DNA from 3 places in the Arthrobacter sp. KBS0702 genome. Region 3 is predicted to be linked to each of the others. Evidence: riboswitches for the same ligand, from Rfam matches in the RefSeq annotation. Region 3 holds a riboswitch; each other region holds the start of a gene.

Region 1 (4,392 bases), 1.2 Mb from region 3:
TCACGCTGGTCAGCCACATCGGCTATATGGTGTTCGGCCTGGCGATGTCCTCCGTCGCCGGACTCGGGGCCGCGGTGTTCTACGTGGCGCACCACATCACCATCCAGACCAGCCTGTTCCTCGTGACCGGCCTGATCGAGCGTCGTGCCGGGAGTTCCTCGGTGGACCGGATCGCAGGGCTCGCCAAGCTCTCGCCGCTGCTGGCCGTGCTGTTCTTCGTGCCGGCCATGAACCTGGCCGGCATCCCGCCGCTCTCCGGGTTCCTTGGCAAGCTTGGCCTGCTGCAGGCCGGCGTCGCCCTGGGGACCCCGCTGGCCTACGCCCTGGTGGCAGGCGGTGTGCTGACCAGCCTGCTGACCCTGCTGGCCATCGCCAGGGTCTGGAACCGTGCGTTCTGGCGCAAGCCCGAGGACGCCGAACACCCGGACCCCGTGCTGCTCGCCGGCCCCGGCAGCCAGGCCACAGGTGACCGCGCCGGCCAGCAGAACGTGACCCTGCTGCCGCGCACCATGGTGGGTTCCACCCTGGCCCTGGTGCTGTTCGGGGTGGCGCTGACGGTCTTTGCAGGGCCGCTGTTCAGGGTGGCCGGGCAGTCGGCCTCGGAGATGCTGGACCGGTCCTCCTACATCCAGGCCGTGCTGGGGGACGAAGCCCCGGTTCCGGTCATCGCGCAGATGCCGCGGCAGGAGGGGCCGAAATGACGCGAAAGAGAATCTCGCTGCGCCAGGAACTGCCGCTGCTGGTCTGGCTCGTCATCGTCTGGGGCGCCCTCTGGCAGGACTTCAGCGCGGGCAACCTGCTCTTCGGCGCCCTGATCGCCGTGGTGGTGGCGCGGCTCTTTTACCTGCCGCCGGTGGAGCTGGGCGGTCGATTCAACGTGCTGCGCGCCGTACCGTTCGCCGTGGTTTTCCTGGGCAAAGTCGTGGCGGCCAGTTTCCAGGTCCTGTTCCTGGCCCTGGTCAAGGGGCCGCGGGTGATCAGCGCCGTCGTCGCCGTCCCGCTCCGGAGCCACTCCGACCTGCTGGTGACCGCCACCGGGCACGTCATCTCGCTGATCCCGGGGTCGCTGGTGGTGGAGGTGGACAGGTCCACGTCCACGCTCTACATCCACGGCATTAACGTCCGCGACGCCGAGGACGCCGCCAAGCTCCGCAAGGAGGTCCGCGACACCGAGGCCGGACTGATCCGGATCATGGGCACCCCGGCCGAATTGACCGCCCTGAAACAGGAGGTGGGCGCATGATGCCCCTGGTCCTGGCCGTCACCGCCGTCGTGCTGTCGCTCGCCGCGGGCGGCGCGATCATCCGCATCGCGCGCGGGCCCTCGCTGCTGGACCGTGTGCTCGCAGCCGACGTGCTGCTCGCCATCTTGGGCGCGGCGCTGTGCATTGACATGGCAGTCAACCGGCACCTGAACAACCTGATGCTCCTGGTGTCCATCTCCATCATCGGCTTTGTGGGCTCGGTGACGGTGGCCCGTTTTGTGGCAGACCGGAGGAAGCAGCCCAATGAATCCTGAGACGTTCTCCGCCGACGCCGTGATCGATACCGTCTCGGCTGTGTTCATGGTGCTGGGGGCGCTGATGTCCCTCGGCGCGGCCATAGGCCTGCTGCGCTTCCCCGACCTGATGAGCCGGATGCACGCCGCGACCAAACCTCAGGTCCTGGGGTTGTTCCTGCTGCTCTGCGCCGTGGGGCTGCAACTGCGCACCTGGTGGGTGTGGCCGGTGCTGGTGGTGGCGTGGATTTTCCAACTGCTCACCGTGCCGGTCTCGGCCCACATGGTGGGCCGGGCCGGCTACCGCACCAAACACCTCCACCCCGAACTGCTCAGCGCAGACGAGCTGGAGGCCGTGGTGCAGCAGGCGGCCGGCAAAAGCGGATTTACCGACGACGACGTCGAGTGACGGATTGCCCTGGGCGGTTTGCCCCGTGCGAGGCGGCTTAGACGATGTCCTGGGTTTTGGCGAAGCGGGTGATCGCGCGCTGCGTGCCGCGGTTGGCGAGGACCTGGATGATGGCGCTGACCGAGGCCGAAATCAGGGCGAAGGTCAGGGCCTGGCGCAGCGTGGTGGGGACGTCGTCGTCGTGGCCCTTGGGCGGCTTATTGCCGGTGGTCTTTTCCCAGACGGTGTCGACCACCTTGGTGCCGACGAAACCGGCGACGAGGCTGATGCCGGTGCCAAGCAGTTTGATGAAGATGTTCATACGTCGTACTCCTTGCGGGAGGGAACAGGGCTTCCCCTAGCCTAGCGTCCCTGCCGTGGTGTCCGAACGGTTGAGGATTTCGGTCAGGGCCTCGACCACCAGCTGGTGGTCGGCCTTCTGCGGCAGCCCCGAAACCGTGACCGTGCCGACAGCCCCCGTCCCGCGCAGGTAGATCGGAAAGGAGCCGCCGTGGGCGGCAAATTCCTGCTGGTCGAACCAGGCGTTGTCCTCGATCCTCCGCCCGGCGGCCCTGGCCCGGAGGCCCACCAGCAGCGACGGGACTTCGTACCGGGAGGCCGTGCGCTGCTTCGCCCTGATCCAGCGCTCGTTGTCCGGCGTGGCGCCTTCGAGCGCCGCGTGGAAAAGTACCTGCTCACCCTTGGTGATGTCGATGGCGATGGGGTGGTTGCGTCGCCGGCCGAGTTCCACCAGCAGGAACCCGAGCTCCAGGGCGTCGTCCTTGCTGAAGGAGCGGAACTGCAGTTCGTCGATTTCCGTCAGGATCCGGCCGATGAGCGCGGCCAGGGACCCGGGCGGCTGCGGTTCCGCGGAGTCCGGGTCGTAGTCGGGGGAAGGAACGGGGGCCTCGCTCATGGGATTCAGCTTCCGTTAGGTGGGTGCCGCTGCGCAACCCCAGCTGCGAGTCACTTGGGCTCCGGCGGGTGTAAACTGGCCCAGCCCACAAGGGTGATTTTAATACGACAGGGGAGCGCCGCCGTCGGCATCACTGGAGCAATCCGGTGAACCGTAAGTGGGCGCTGAGAGTGCGGACAGCCGCAGACCCTCGAACCTGATCCGGTTAGTACCGGCGCAAGGGAGTCGAGTTCTCGGGGTGCCCGGCATCCGTGGCGAAAGCCGCGTGCAGCCGGAACGCCCTCCCCTCCTGTACCTCAGGAGGACGATATGACTGATATTTCTGCAAAGCAAACACTGGCCGCCGGCAAATACAGCTGGCGCGTGGTCGACATTGTGCTGGCCGCGTTGATCGCTGTTGCCGGCGGCGTGATTTTCTGGGCCTGGGACCAGGGCGCCAACCTCGTGACGGCCCCGCTGACCGCGGTCTACCCGCCGCTGACCGGGCTCTACGCCGGAGGCTGGATGCTCCCGGCAATCCTGGGCATGCTCGTCGTCCGCAAACCGGGCGCTGCGCTGTTCTGCGAAGCGGTGGCCGCCACCGGCGAGCTGATCATGGGCTCGCAGTACGGCACCACAGTGTTGATCTCCGGAATCCTGCAGGGTCTCGGCGCCGAACTCATCTTCGCCGCCTTCCTCTACAAGAAGTTCAACCTGCCGGTGTCCCTGCTGGCCGGCGCCGGCGCGGGCCTGTTCTGCGGCCTGAACGACTCCTTCCTGCCCTGGGGCTGGAACATCGCCTACGAACCCGGTGACAAGCTCGCCTACATCGTCTTCTGCGCCATCTCCGGAGCCGTGATTGCCGGCGGACTGTCCTGGCTGGCCACCCGCGGGCTCGCCAAGACCGGCGTGCTGGCCTCGTTCGCGTCCCGCAAGGCGGCATCGGAACCCGTCTTCTCCTGATGCCCGCAGACTACGCCGTCCACCCGGCCGCGGTCACCGCCCGCGGCTGGGGCTGGCGGCACGCCGGCCGGCGCCGACCCGCCGTCAGCGGACTGGACCTGGACATCAGCCCGGGCGAGCGTGTCCTGCTGCTGGGCCCCTCCGGGGCCGGCAAGTCCACGCTGCTGCACGCTCTGGCCGGGGTGCTGGGGGACAGCACCGCCGACACCTCCGCCGCCGGCCCTTCCGGGGCTGGCTCCCCCGACGCCGAGGACTCCGACGAGACCGGCAGCCTGCTGATCGACGGGGCCCCGCCGAGGGCACGGCGCGGCCGGGCGGGGCTCATGCAGCAGGACCCGGAAACCCAGGTGGTGCTCTCGCGCCTGGGCGACGACGTCGCCTTCGGGGCCGAGAACCTCGCCGTTCCGCCGGCGGAGATTTGGCGGCGGGTGGCGGAAGCGCTTGACGACGTCGGGCTGGGGCGGCTGCCGCTGGACCATCCGACGTCGGCGCTCTCCGGCGGGCAGAAGCAGCGGCTGGCGCTCGCCGGCATCCTTGCGATGCGGCCGGGCCTGCTGCTGCTGGACGAACCCACCGCAAACCTCGACCCGGCCGGCGTCCTGGAGGTCCGCGACGCCGTGGGGCGCTGCCTGGACAAGACCGGGGCCAC
Region 2 (4,392 bases), 370 kb from region 3:
CGCCGTCGCGTGCCACTGGCTGCGCGGCACCACCTCGGCGTTGCGGGCGACGGCGACGCCGAGCTGCCGGCCGTCCGTGGCCTGCCCGTTGGCGGCCAGGCTCCGGCCGGTGACGACGCTGACCAGGGCGCTGACCGTGGCGCCGTCGGCGACGGCGTGCTGTTCCCCGTTGAGTTTGATGTTCATGCTGTTGTCCTGTCTTTCGGTGAAAAGTCCTGAGCCGCGGAATCCCGGGGGCCGGAAAAGCGGTCCGGGCGGAACCGGGCCCAGCGCGGGTCCGGCTGCCCGTCCAGCAGCGCCCGGCAGATCGCGGCGGCCGCCGGGGTCAGCAGGACACCGTGCCGGAAGAAGCCGGTGGCAATGATCAGTCCTTCGATGTCCTGCCCGCTTCCGGGGCGGGATGCGCGGCCCAGCAGCGGGGCGTTGTCCGGTGTTCCCGGCCGCGCCCGGGCGGTGGCCTCGAGCAGTTCCAGTTCGGCGACGGCGGGGAGCAGCTGCTGCGCGTCGCGCAGCAGCTGGTACACGCCACCGGCCGAGACGGCGCCAGGGTTCGAGGGTGCATCCTCGCGCTGGGTCGCCCCGATCACGACGGTGCCGTCCGCCCGCGGGACGATGTACACCGGAACCCCCCGGACCAGCCCCCGCACCGTGGAGCGCAAGAGCGGCCGGAGCCGTTCAGGCACCCGGAGCCGGAGGATGTCCCCGTAGACCGGCCGCAGCGGCAAGGCCAGTCCCTCGGGCAAACCCTGCAGGTCCGCCGCCCCGAGGCCGTTGGCCACAATGGTCTCCCCGGCCCGGAGCTCCCCGCCACCCTCGAGGACGACACCGGCGACGCGTCCGCCGTCCCAGAGCAGCCCGCCGGCGCGTCTGGCCACGGCCGTGAACCGGTCGTCCGCGGCCAGCAATGTACCGATCCTGGCCAGCAGCCGGCGCGGGTCAACCTGGTGGTCGGCGGGGATGCCGAAGGCGCAGGAGATGCCGGGGTTGAGCAAGGGCTCGCGGGTACGCGCCTCACGCACGGTCAACGGCTCCACGGCGAGCCCGCAGGCCTGCTGCACCTCCCGCAGGTCCGCGAGCGCCCGGCGGTCGGCCGCGTCCGCGCCGATTGCGAGGGTCGGCGTCGTGAGATACCCGGTGCCGCCCGCCTCCCCCGCGCCGCCGTCCAGGCCGGCGGCGAAGCCGGGCCACAGCCGTGCGGCTTCCAGCATGAGGGCCAGGAGCCCTTCTTCCTGGTAGTGCAGTTCGCTCACGGGCGCCAGCATGCCGGCGGCGGCCCAGCTGGCCCCGCTCCCGGGTGCGGGGTCGATCAGGGCCACCGAACGGCCCGAGCGGCGTGCCTCCCAGGCGATCCCGTGGCCGATCACCCCGCCGCCGATCACGGCGACGTCGTACCACTTCGCTGATGGGCCCGCCGGTGCGGCGGATGGTGAGACGGACAGGTCCATGGGCTTCCTTCCCTACGCCGGTACTAGCCGGATCAGGTCAAGCGGTCGGCTCTGACGCCCTCTCAGCCCTGCGGCCCGGTATCGGGCGGCGCGGGCTCCCGCGGTATTCGCCCAGTTTAGAGGAACTAGGCTTGGAACATGAGCCAAGATGTCCACACCACCGCCCGCCTGTACCTGTGCACCGATGCCCGGAAGGGCCGCGGCGACTTCGAGGATTTCGTCGACGCCGCCTTTGCCGGCGGGGTGGACATCATCCAGTTGCGGGACAAGTCGCTGGAGGCGGCCGAGGAGCTCGAACTGCTGGAGGTCCTGCACTCCGTGGCGCACCGGCACGGCCGGCTCTGGGCCGTGAACGACCGCGCCGACCTCGCCTCGCTGGCCGGGGCACCGGTCTTCCATATCGGCCAAAAAGACATTCCCTTCGCCGCGGCCCGGGAGTTCCTGGGCAAGGGCACCGTGATCGGGATGTCCACGCACACCCCGGAGCAGGTTGACGCCGCCATCGCCGCGGCCCCCGGCCGGAGCGGGCTGGACTACTTCTGTGTGGGGCCGGTCTGGGCCACCCCCACGAAGCCGGGCCGCGCCGCCGTCGGGCTGGACCTGGTGCGCTACGCCGCCGCGGCGATTGAACGGGCCGAGGCCGGGGACAGCGGCAGGGTCTCCGGGGTGGTGCCGTGGTTCGCGATCGGCGGCATCGACCTGTCCAACGTGGAGCAGGTGGTCGACGCCGGCGCCCACCGCATCGTGGTGGTCCGGGCGATTACCGAGGCCGACGATCCCGCCGGGGCAGCGCGGGCGCTGCTCGCCGCGCTCGACGCCGGGGCGGAAGCCAACGCCGGGGCCGCGTCCAACTAGCCCGCGAGCCCCAGCTGGGACATCCGGCGGGAGTGGGCGGCGGCGAGCTCGGCAGTCAGTTCGCGGACGAGCTCTCCGGCCCGTGCCTCGTCCACCCCGGCGAGGCCGCCGAGGAGCGCATGGTCCACGCTGACCCGCTGGGCCTGGGTGAGCGCCTCGCCCAGCAGCCGCCGCGCCCACAGGGCCAGCCGGGAAGCCAGCCGGGGATCATCGGCGAGCGCCGCCTTGAGCCGCTCGCCCAGCACTGCCGTCGCGCCCTCGGACGACTGGATCGTGCGGATCAGGCTTGCCGTGTCGGCGTCGACGTAGCCGGAAATGGACCGGTAGAAATCTGCCGAGACCGTGTCGATCACGTACGCCTTCATCAGCGATTCGTACCAGTCAGAAGGGCGGGTGCGCTCATGGAAATGGTCCACGGACGGCTGGAACGGCAGCATGGCTTCCTCCGCGTCGATGCCAAGCTCCGCCAGTTTCGCGCAGACCAGTTCGAAGTGCTGGAACTCGCTGACGGCAAGGCCGCCCAGCACCGCACGGTCGCGCAGCGTGGGCGAATACCGCGCGTCGGAGGAAAGCCGTTCGAAGGCCGAAAGTTCCCCGTAGGCCATCACGCCCAGCAGGTCCCGGAGAAAACGCGGGTCACGGACGGGGTCGGCCGGGGAAGTGCTCATGCTTCAAGACTAATAGCGGAAATCGGGCTAACCTGATTTTCGTGTCTCATCATCGCCTGACCCCGAGCGTGCGCCAGCAGCAGAACCAATTGGCCCAGGCGCTCAAAGCCCTGCGCACCACGCTGGAGCTGCCGGGTCCGTTCCCGGAAGACGTGCTCCGCGACGCCGAGGCGGCCGTGGCCAGCCATGAGCTGCCGCCACTGGACCTGACGCATGTGGAGTTCGTGACCATCGATCCTGCGTCCTCGACGGACCTGGACCAGGCGTTGTACATTGATCGCGCCGGCGAGGGGTACAAGGTCTTCTACGCGATCGCGGACGTCCCTTCCTTCGTCGCCCCCGGAAGTGCGCTCGACGCCGAAACGCGCCGCCGCGGCCAGACGTTCTACACCCCGGAGGGCCGCATTCCGCTGCACCCCGAGGTCATCAGCGAGGCGGCCGGCAGCCTGCTCGCGGGCCAGCTCTGCGCAGCCTTCGTCTGGGAGTTTGAGCTCGACGCCGCCGCCGAGGTGTCCTCCGTCATGGTGCGCCGGGCACAGGTCCGCAGCCGGGCCAAGCTCAGCTACCACGGCGTGCAGGCTGAACTCGACGGCGGTACCGCGGACCCCCTGCTGCAGTTGCTGAAGGAAGTCGGCAGCAAGCGGGTGGAACTGGAACGCCTGCGCGGCGGGGCCAGCCTGAACATGCCGGAGCAGGAAATCGAGCAGCTGCCCGACGGCGGCTACCGGATTGTCGCTGCCCCGCCACTGCCGGTGGAGGACTGGAACGCCCAGATCTCGCTGATGACCGGCATGGCCGCCGCGGAGCTGATGCTCCGGGGCAAGGTGGGCATCCTGCGCACCATGCCCGCACCGGACGAGCGTTCGCTGCGGCATTTCCGGCGCCAGACCGGCGCCCTCGGCAAACCCTGGGACGGGCAGGTCAGCTACGGGGAATACCTGCGCACCCTGGACCCCACTGACCCCCGCCAGCTGGCGATTGTCCACTCGGCCGGCATGCTCTTCCGCGGTGCCGGTTATACCCCTTTCGACGGCCAGGTCCCGGAGGACGCGATCCAGTCGGCCATCGGCGCGGCGTATGCCCACTCCACCGCCCCGCTGCGGCGCCTGATCGACCGCTTCGTCCTCGTCATCTGCGAGGCGCTGTCCAACGGCGCAGAGGTTCCCGGCTGGGCCCGCGAGGCGCTCCCCTCGCTGCCGGCCATCATGGCAGCCTCGGACCAGCTTGCCGCCAAGCTGGAACGGTTGTCGCTGGACACGGTGGAAGCCGCTCTGCTGATCAACCACATCGGGCAGGAGTTTGATGCCGTCGTGATTTCCGGCTCAAAGCCGGCCAAGAACGGCACGGCGGGGTCAGACGGCAACGGGAACGGCACCAGCAACGGCAAGGCAAACGCAACCGGGAAGGGGAACGGCAACGGGAAC
Region 3 (4,392 bases):
CAGCGTGGGAACAATCGGGACGCCCTGCTCGACGAAGCGGGGCAGGTGCCGGGGAAGCAGCCCGGTCCCGTGTTCGATGCAGTCGATGCCGGCGTCGAGCATGTCGTCCAGGGTGTCCTCCGCGAAGCAATGCGCCGTAACCCGGGCGCCTTCGTCGTGGGCGGCCCGGACCGCGTCCTTGACGACCCGGGCAGGGAAGCTCGCAGCGAGGTCGCCGGCGTCGCGGTCGATCCAGTCCCCCACCAGCTTGACCCAGCCGTCCCCGGCCCGGGCCTGCTTGCGGACAGCCTCCACGAGGCCCTCGGGTTCTACTTCGACGGCGAAGCCGCGCAGGTAGCGGCGCGTCCTCGCGATGTGCCGGCCTGAGCGGACGAGGCGCGGCAGTTCCCTGCGCTGCTGCAGCCAACGGGTGTCGTGCACGGCGCCGGCGTCGCGGACCAGCAGGGTACCCGCGTCCCGGTCGGTCAGCGCCTGCTGCTCCGCAACGTCCTCCGTGACATCGCCGCCGGGGCCCAGCCCGATGTGGCAGTGGGCGTCGACGAGGCCGGGGATGACCCACCCCTTCAGCACACGGTGCGGCGCAGCCGCGGGAGGCTCGAAGGTAAGCCTGCCGTCCACGGCCCACAGCCCGTGCCGCTCCTGGTCCGCCGCGGTGAGTACTGGGCCGCTGAACTCGATGATGCCGCTCACGGCTTATAGCCTAATCCGCATGGCAGTCCGCCGACCCAGGGCATCCAGCCCCAATTGCGCCTCGTGGGCACGCAGGGCCGCCAGGTCCCCTGAAGGTTCGGGGACCACGTGGAAACCGCAGCTCGCGTAAAACGGCGCATTGAACGGAACGTCGGCAAACGTGCACAGAGTCATGGATTCATAGCCCCGGCAGCGGGCCGCGTCGAGGGCTGCCTCCATCAGGGATCGCCCTAGCCCCCGCCCAGCGAAATCCGGATGAACCGAGAGCTGCTCCAGATGGGCCTGGCCGTCGACTTCATCGATACGGGCGAACCCCACGGGAGGGGTTCCGGCAACGAGGTAGAGAACCAGTCCAACCGGCGTCGGCGATTCGGCGGCGGGAAGCGGCTGGCACCCGAGCGCCGTCTGGAGCAGCCGATCGGCCGCCGCCTCGAGCGCCGGCAGGCTCCGGAGGTCGTCCGGCGTCGCCGCCTTGATGCGGGGCACGGCCCTGCTCTGAATCACGCTGCCACGCTAGCACGGGGGCTTGCTGCATCCCTCGACGGCGTCCCGGCGGGCTGTGGTAGCTTCGTCTACGACCACACGGGTGCCCTTGCAGGGGCTGAGATCGGGCTGACGCAGCCTGCGACCGTTGAACCTGTCCGGGTAATGCCGGCGAAGGAAGTGAGTATTTCTTTGAGCACATCAAATCCCCAGCACAGCCCTGCCCAGAACGGCCAGAACGCCGCAGCAATGGCCGTGACGCAGTCCCTGAAGTCGCATGCCCTGGCCTACGTCGAAGACAGCGGGATCCGCGTCCCCATAACCGAAATTGCCCTGGAGCCTTCCCCGGGCGGCGTCGCGAATCCTCCGTTCCGGGTGTACCGCACCGCCGGCCCGGGAAGCGACCCGGTGGTGGGCCTGGCCCCCTTCCGCCGGGACTGGATCAACGGGCGCGGGGACACGGAACCGTACAGCGGCCGGGAACGGACCCTGCTCGACGACGGGAAGTCCGCGGTTCGACGGGGTGCCGCCTCGGCGGAATGGCAGGGCGCACCTCCGGAGCCGCGCCGGGCCGTTGAAGGACGGACGGTGACCCAGATGCATTACGCCAGACAGGGCATCGTGACACCCGAGATGCGCTTCGTCGCGCTGCGAGAGAACTGCGACGCCGAGCTTGTCCGCCGCGAAGTGGCCGCGGGCCGGGCCATCATCCCGAGCAGCATCAACCACCCGGAGTCCGAGCCGATGATCATCGGGAAGGCGTTCCTGGTCAAGATCAATGCGAACATCGGCAACTCCGCGGTGACCAGCTCCATCGCTGAAGAAGTCGACAAGCTCCAATGGGCGACGCAGTGGGGTGCGGACACGGTGATGGACCTTTCGACCGGGGACGACATCCACACGACCCGCGAATGGATCATCCGCAATTCCCCCGTACCCATCGGCACGGTCCCGATTTACCAGGCACTGGAAAAGGTCAACGGCGAAGCAAACGCCCTGACCTGGGAGATCTTCCGTGACACGGTGATCGAACAGTGTGAGCAGGGCGTCGACTACATGACTATCCACGCCGGGGTGCTGCTGCGGTACGTCCCGCTGACCGCCAACCGGGTCACCGGCATCGTGTCCCGGGGCGGTTCCATCATGGCCGGGTGGTGCCTTGCGCACCATCAGGAGAACTTTCTCTACACGCATTTCGACGAGCTGTGCGAAATTTTCGCCCGCTACGACGTCGCCTTCTCTCTCGGCGACGGTCTGCGGCCGGGGTCGACGGCGGACGCCAACGACGCCGCGCAGTTTGCCGAACTGGACACCTTGGCGGAGCTCACGCAGCGGGCCTGGGACTTCGATGTCCAGGTCATGGTGGAAGGCCCGGGTCATGTGCCGTTCCACCTCGTCCGGGAAAACGTGGAGCGCCAGCAGGAACTCTGCAAGGGCGCGCCCTTCTACACCTTGGGGCCGCTGGTCACGGACATCGCACCGGGCTATGACCACATCACCTCGGCCATTGGCGCCACCGAGATCGCCCGTTACGGGACCGCCATGCTCTGCTACGTCACGCCGAAGGAGCATCTGGGGCTGCCGAACAAGGACGACGTGAAGACCGGCGTGATCACCTACAAGATCGCCGCGCATGCCGCCGACCTCGCCAAGGGTCACCCCGGGGCGCACGAACGTGACGATGCCCTGTCCAAGGCCCGGTTTGAATTCCGTTGGCGGGACCAGTTCGCGCTTTCCCTGGACCCGGTGACCGCCGAGGCATTCCACGACGAGACCCTGCCGGCGGAGCCCGCCAAGACAGCCCATTTCTGCTCGATGTGCGGGCCGAAGTTCTGCTCCATGCGGATCAGCCAGGATATCCGGGACGAATACGGTTCGGCGGATTCGCAGGCAGCGTTGGCCCAGATGGCGGCCGGAATGCGGGAGAAGAGTGACGAATTCCTGGCAGCCGGCGGCAAGGTCTACCTGCCCGAACCCACCGTGGGCGCACAGGCCCAGGCACAGCCCTAGGCCGAGGCCGGGCGCCCATCCCGTCGGGTGGGCGCCCGACCGGCAAAATTCCTAAGAAGCCTGGGCGTGTCGGCTGCGGTTGACGTCGGCGATGAAGGATCTGATGACACGGTCGCCTTCCTTCGAATCCTGCGGCCGGTGCCCTCCCGGGGCGGTGCGGTGCAGGGCCCCGGTCTCCCTCAGGTAACCGGCGATTTCCTCGTACAGCGGTTCCCAGCCGCCGGTGAGGACCAGGGTGGGGACGCCCGGGACAATCTGCAGCGGGGCGTCCCACGGCGGGGCCTGCAAACGGAGCCGGCGCTGTTCCCGCCGGTCGTCGGCCGCGGGTGCGCCAACGGTTCCGCGGACCGGGGCGTGGGCGGCAAAGACCCGGCGCACGAACTCGCGGTGGAAGTCCTCATCGCCAAGTTGGTGCCGGACGTCGAAGAGCGGCTGCATGAGGGCCCGGTGCGCCGCCGTCGCCGGCAATTCGGCGGTCAGTGAGAAGCAGGCGGGTTCCACCAGGGAGAGCGACTTCACGAGGTCGGGACGTTCGACGGCGGCCATCATGGCCGCGATGGCGCCCTGCGAGTGGGCCACCACGTGCCCGCCGGCCTCGCCGCGGCCGTCGTCGGCCAGGGCCCGCAAGACAATGCCGGCGTCAGCCGCGAAGTCCGTTTCCAGCGGTTCGGCCACGCGGTCGAAACCGTGCCGCCGCAGGAACAGGGCGTCGTAGCTCAAGGCCATGCCATGCTGCTTCGGCCACGCTGCGGCGCCAAAACTGCCGGCACCGTGGACGAAAACTACGCGCTGCTTGAACATGTCCTAAGCCTATGGCACGGCCCCGTCATCGGGGCCGACGACATCCTCACCGCCGGCATCCTGTCGGAGGCACTGCGGCTTCCGCTACTTGCTGCCGCCGAGGAACTTGTCGAAGCCCTTGGGCAGGTTCAACTGGGACGGGTCGAACTCGCCGCCCGGCTGGCCGAAGGCTGCGCCGGTGGGCACGGCCTTGGCTCCGGCGGCACGCCGTGCCTCCGCGTCCTTGAGTTCCTGTGCGGCCTTGGCAGGGTTGCCGGAGCGGGCCTTCTTCTTCGGCGCGCTCTTGGCACCCTTGCGGGCTCCGCCGCCACCCATTCCGGGCATCCCCGGCATTCCGGGCATACCACCGCCGGCAGCCATCTTCTTCATCATCTTCTGTGCCTGCGCAAAACGTTCCAGCAGTCCGTT

Evidence for each region. Region 3 has a riboswitch for thiamine pyrophosphate ahead of thiC (phosphomethylpyrimidine synthase ThiC). Riboswitches for the same ligand answer to the same signal wherever they lie in the genome.
Region 1: it holds a riboswitch for thiamine pyrophosphate, as region 3 does, so the genes downstream of both, FFF93_RS15670 (ECF transporter S component) here and thiC (phosphomethylpyrimidine synthase ThiC) in region 3, are expected to answer to the same signal.
Region 2: it holds a riboswitch for thiamine pyrophosphate, as region 3 does, so the genes downstream of both, thiO (glycine oxidase ThiO) here and thiC (phosphomethylpyrimidine synthase ThiC) in region 3, are expected to answer to the same signal.

Annotation. Positions count from the first base shown of each region.
Region 1 covers NZ_CP042172.1:3,389,981-3,394,372, reverse strand. The annotation lists gene FFF93_RS15700 (Na+/H+ antiporter subunit D) at 1-701, shown strand, start outside; gene FFF93_RS15695 (Na+/H+ antiporter subunit E) at 698-1,243, shown strand; gene FFF93_RS15690 (monovalent cation/H+ antiporter complex subunit F) at 1,240-1,518, shown strand; gene mnhG (monovalent cation/H(+) antiporter subunit G) at 1,508-1,906, shown strand; gene FFF93_RS15680 (DUF4235 domain-containing protein) at 1,944-2,207, opposite strand; gene FFF93_RS15675 (heme-degrading domain-containing protein) at 2,244-2,801, opposite strand; TPP riboswitch at 2,901-3,042, shown strand; gene FFF93_RS15670 (ECF transporter S component) at 3,111-3,743, shown strand; gene FFF93_RS15665 (ABC transporter ATP-binding protein) at 3,743-4,392, shown strand, end outside.
Region 2 covers NZ_CP042172.1:2,573,940-2,578,331, forward strand. The annotation lists gene thiS (sulfur carrier protein ThiS) at 1-186, opposite strand, end outside; gene thiO (glycine oxidase ThiO) at 183-1,445, opposite strand; TPP riboswitch at 1,437-1,557, opposite strand; gene thiE (thiamine phosphate synthase) at 1,584-2,300, shown strand; gene FFF93_RS11800 (ferritin-like fold-containing protein) at 2,297-2,968, opposite strand; gene FFF93_RS11805 (RNB domain-containing ribonuclease) at 3,010-4,392, shown strand, end outside.
Region 3 covers NZ_CP042172.1:2,206,794-2,211,185, forward strand. The annotation lists gene FFF93_RS10160 (amidohydrolase family protein) at 1-690, opposite strand, end outside; gene FFF93_RS10165 (GNAT family N-acetyltransferase) at 694-1,194, opposite strand; TPP riboswitch at 1,263-1,370, shown strand; gene thiC (phosphomethylpyrimidine synthase ThiC) at 1,366-3,183, shown strand; gene FFF93_RS10175 (alpha/beta fold hydrolase) at 3,235-3,984, opposite strand; gene ffh (signal recognition particle protein) at 4,069-4,392, opposite strand, start outside.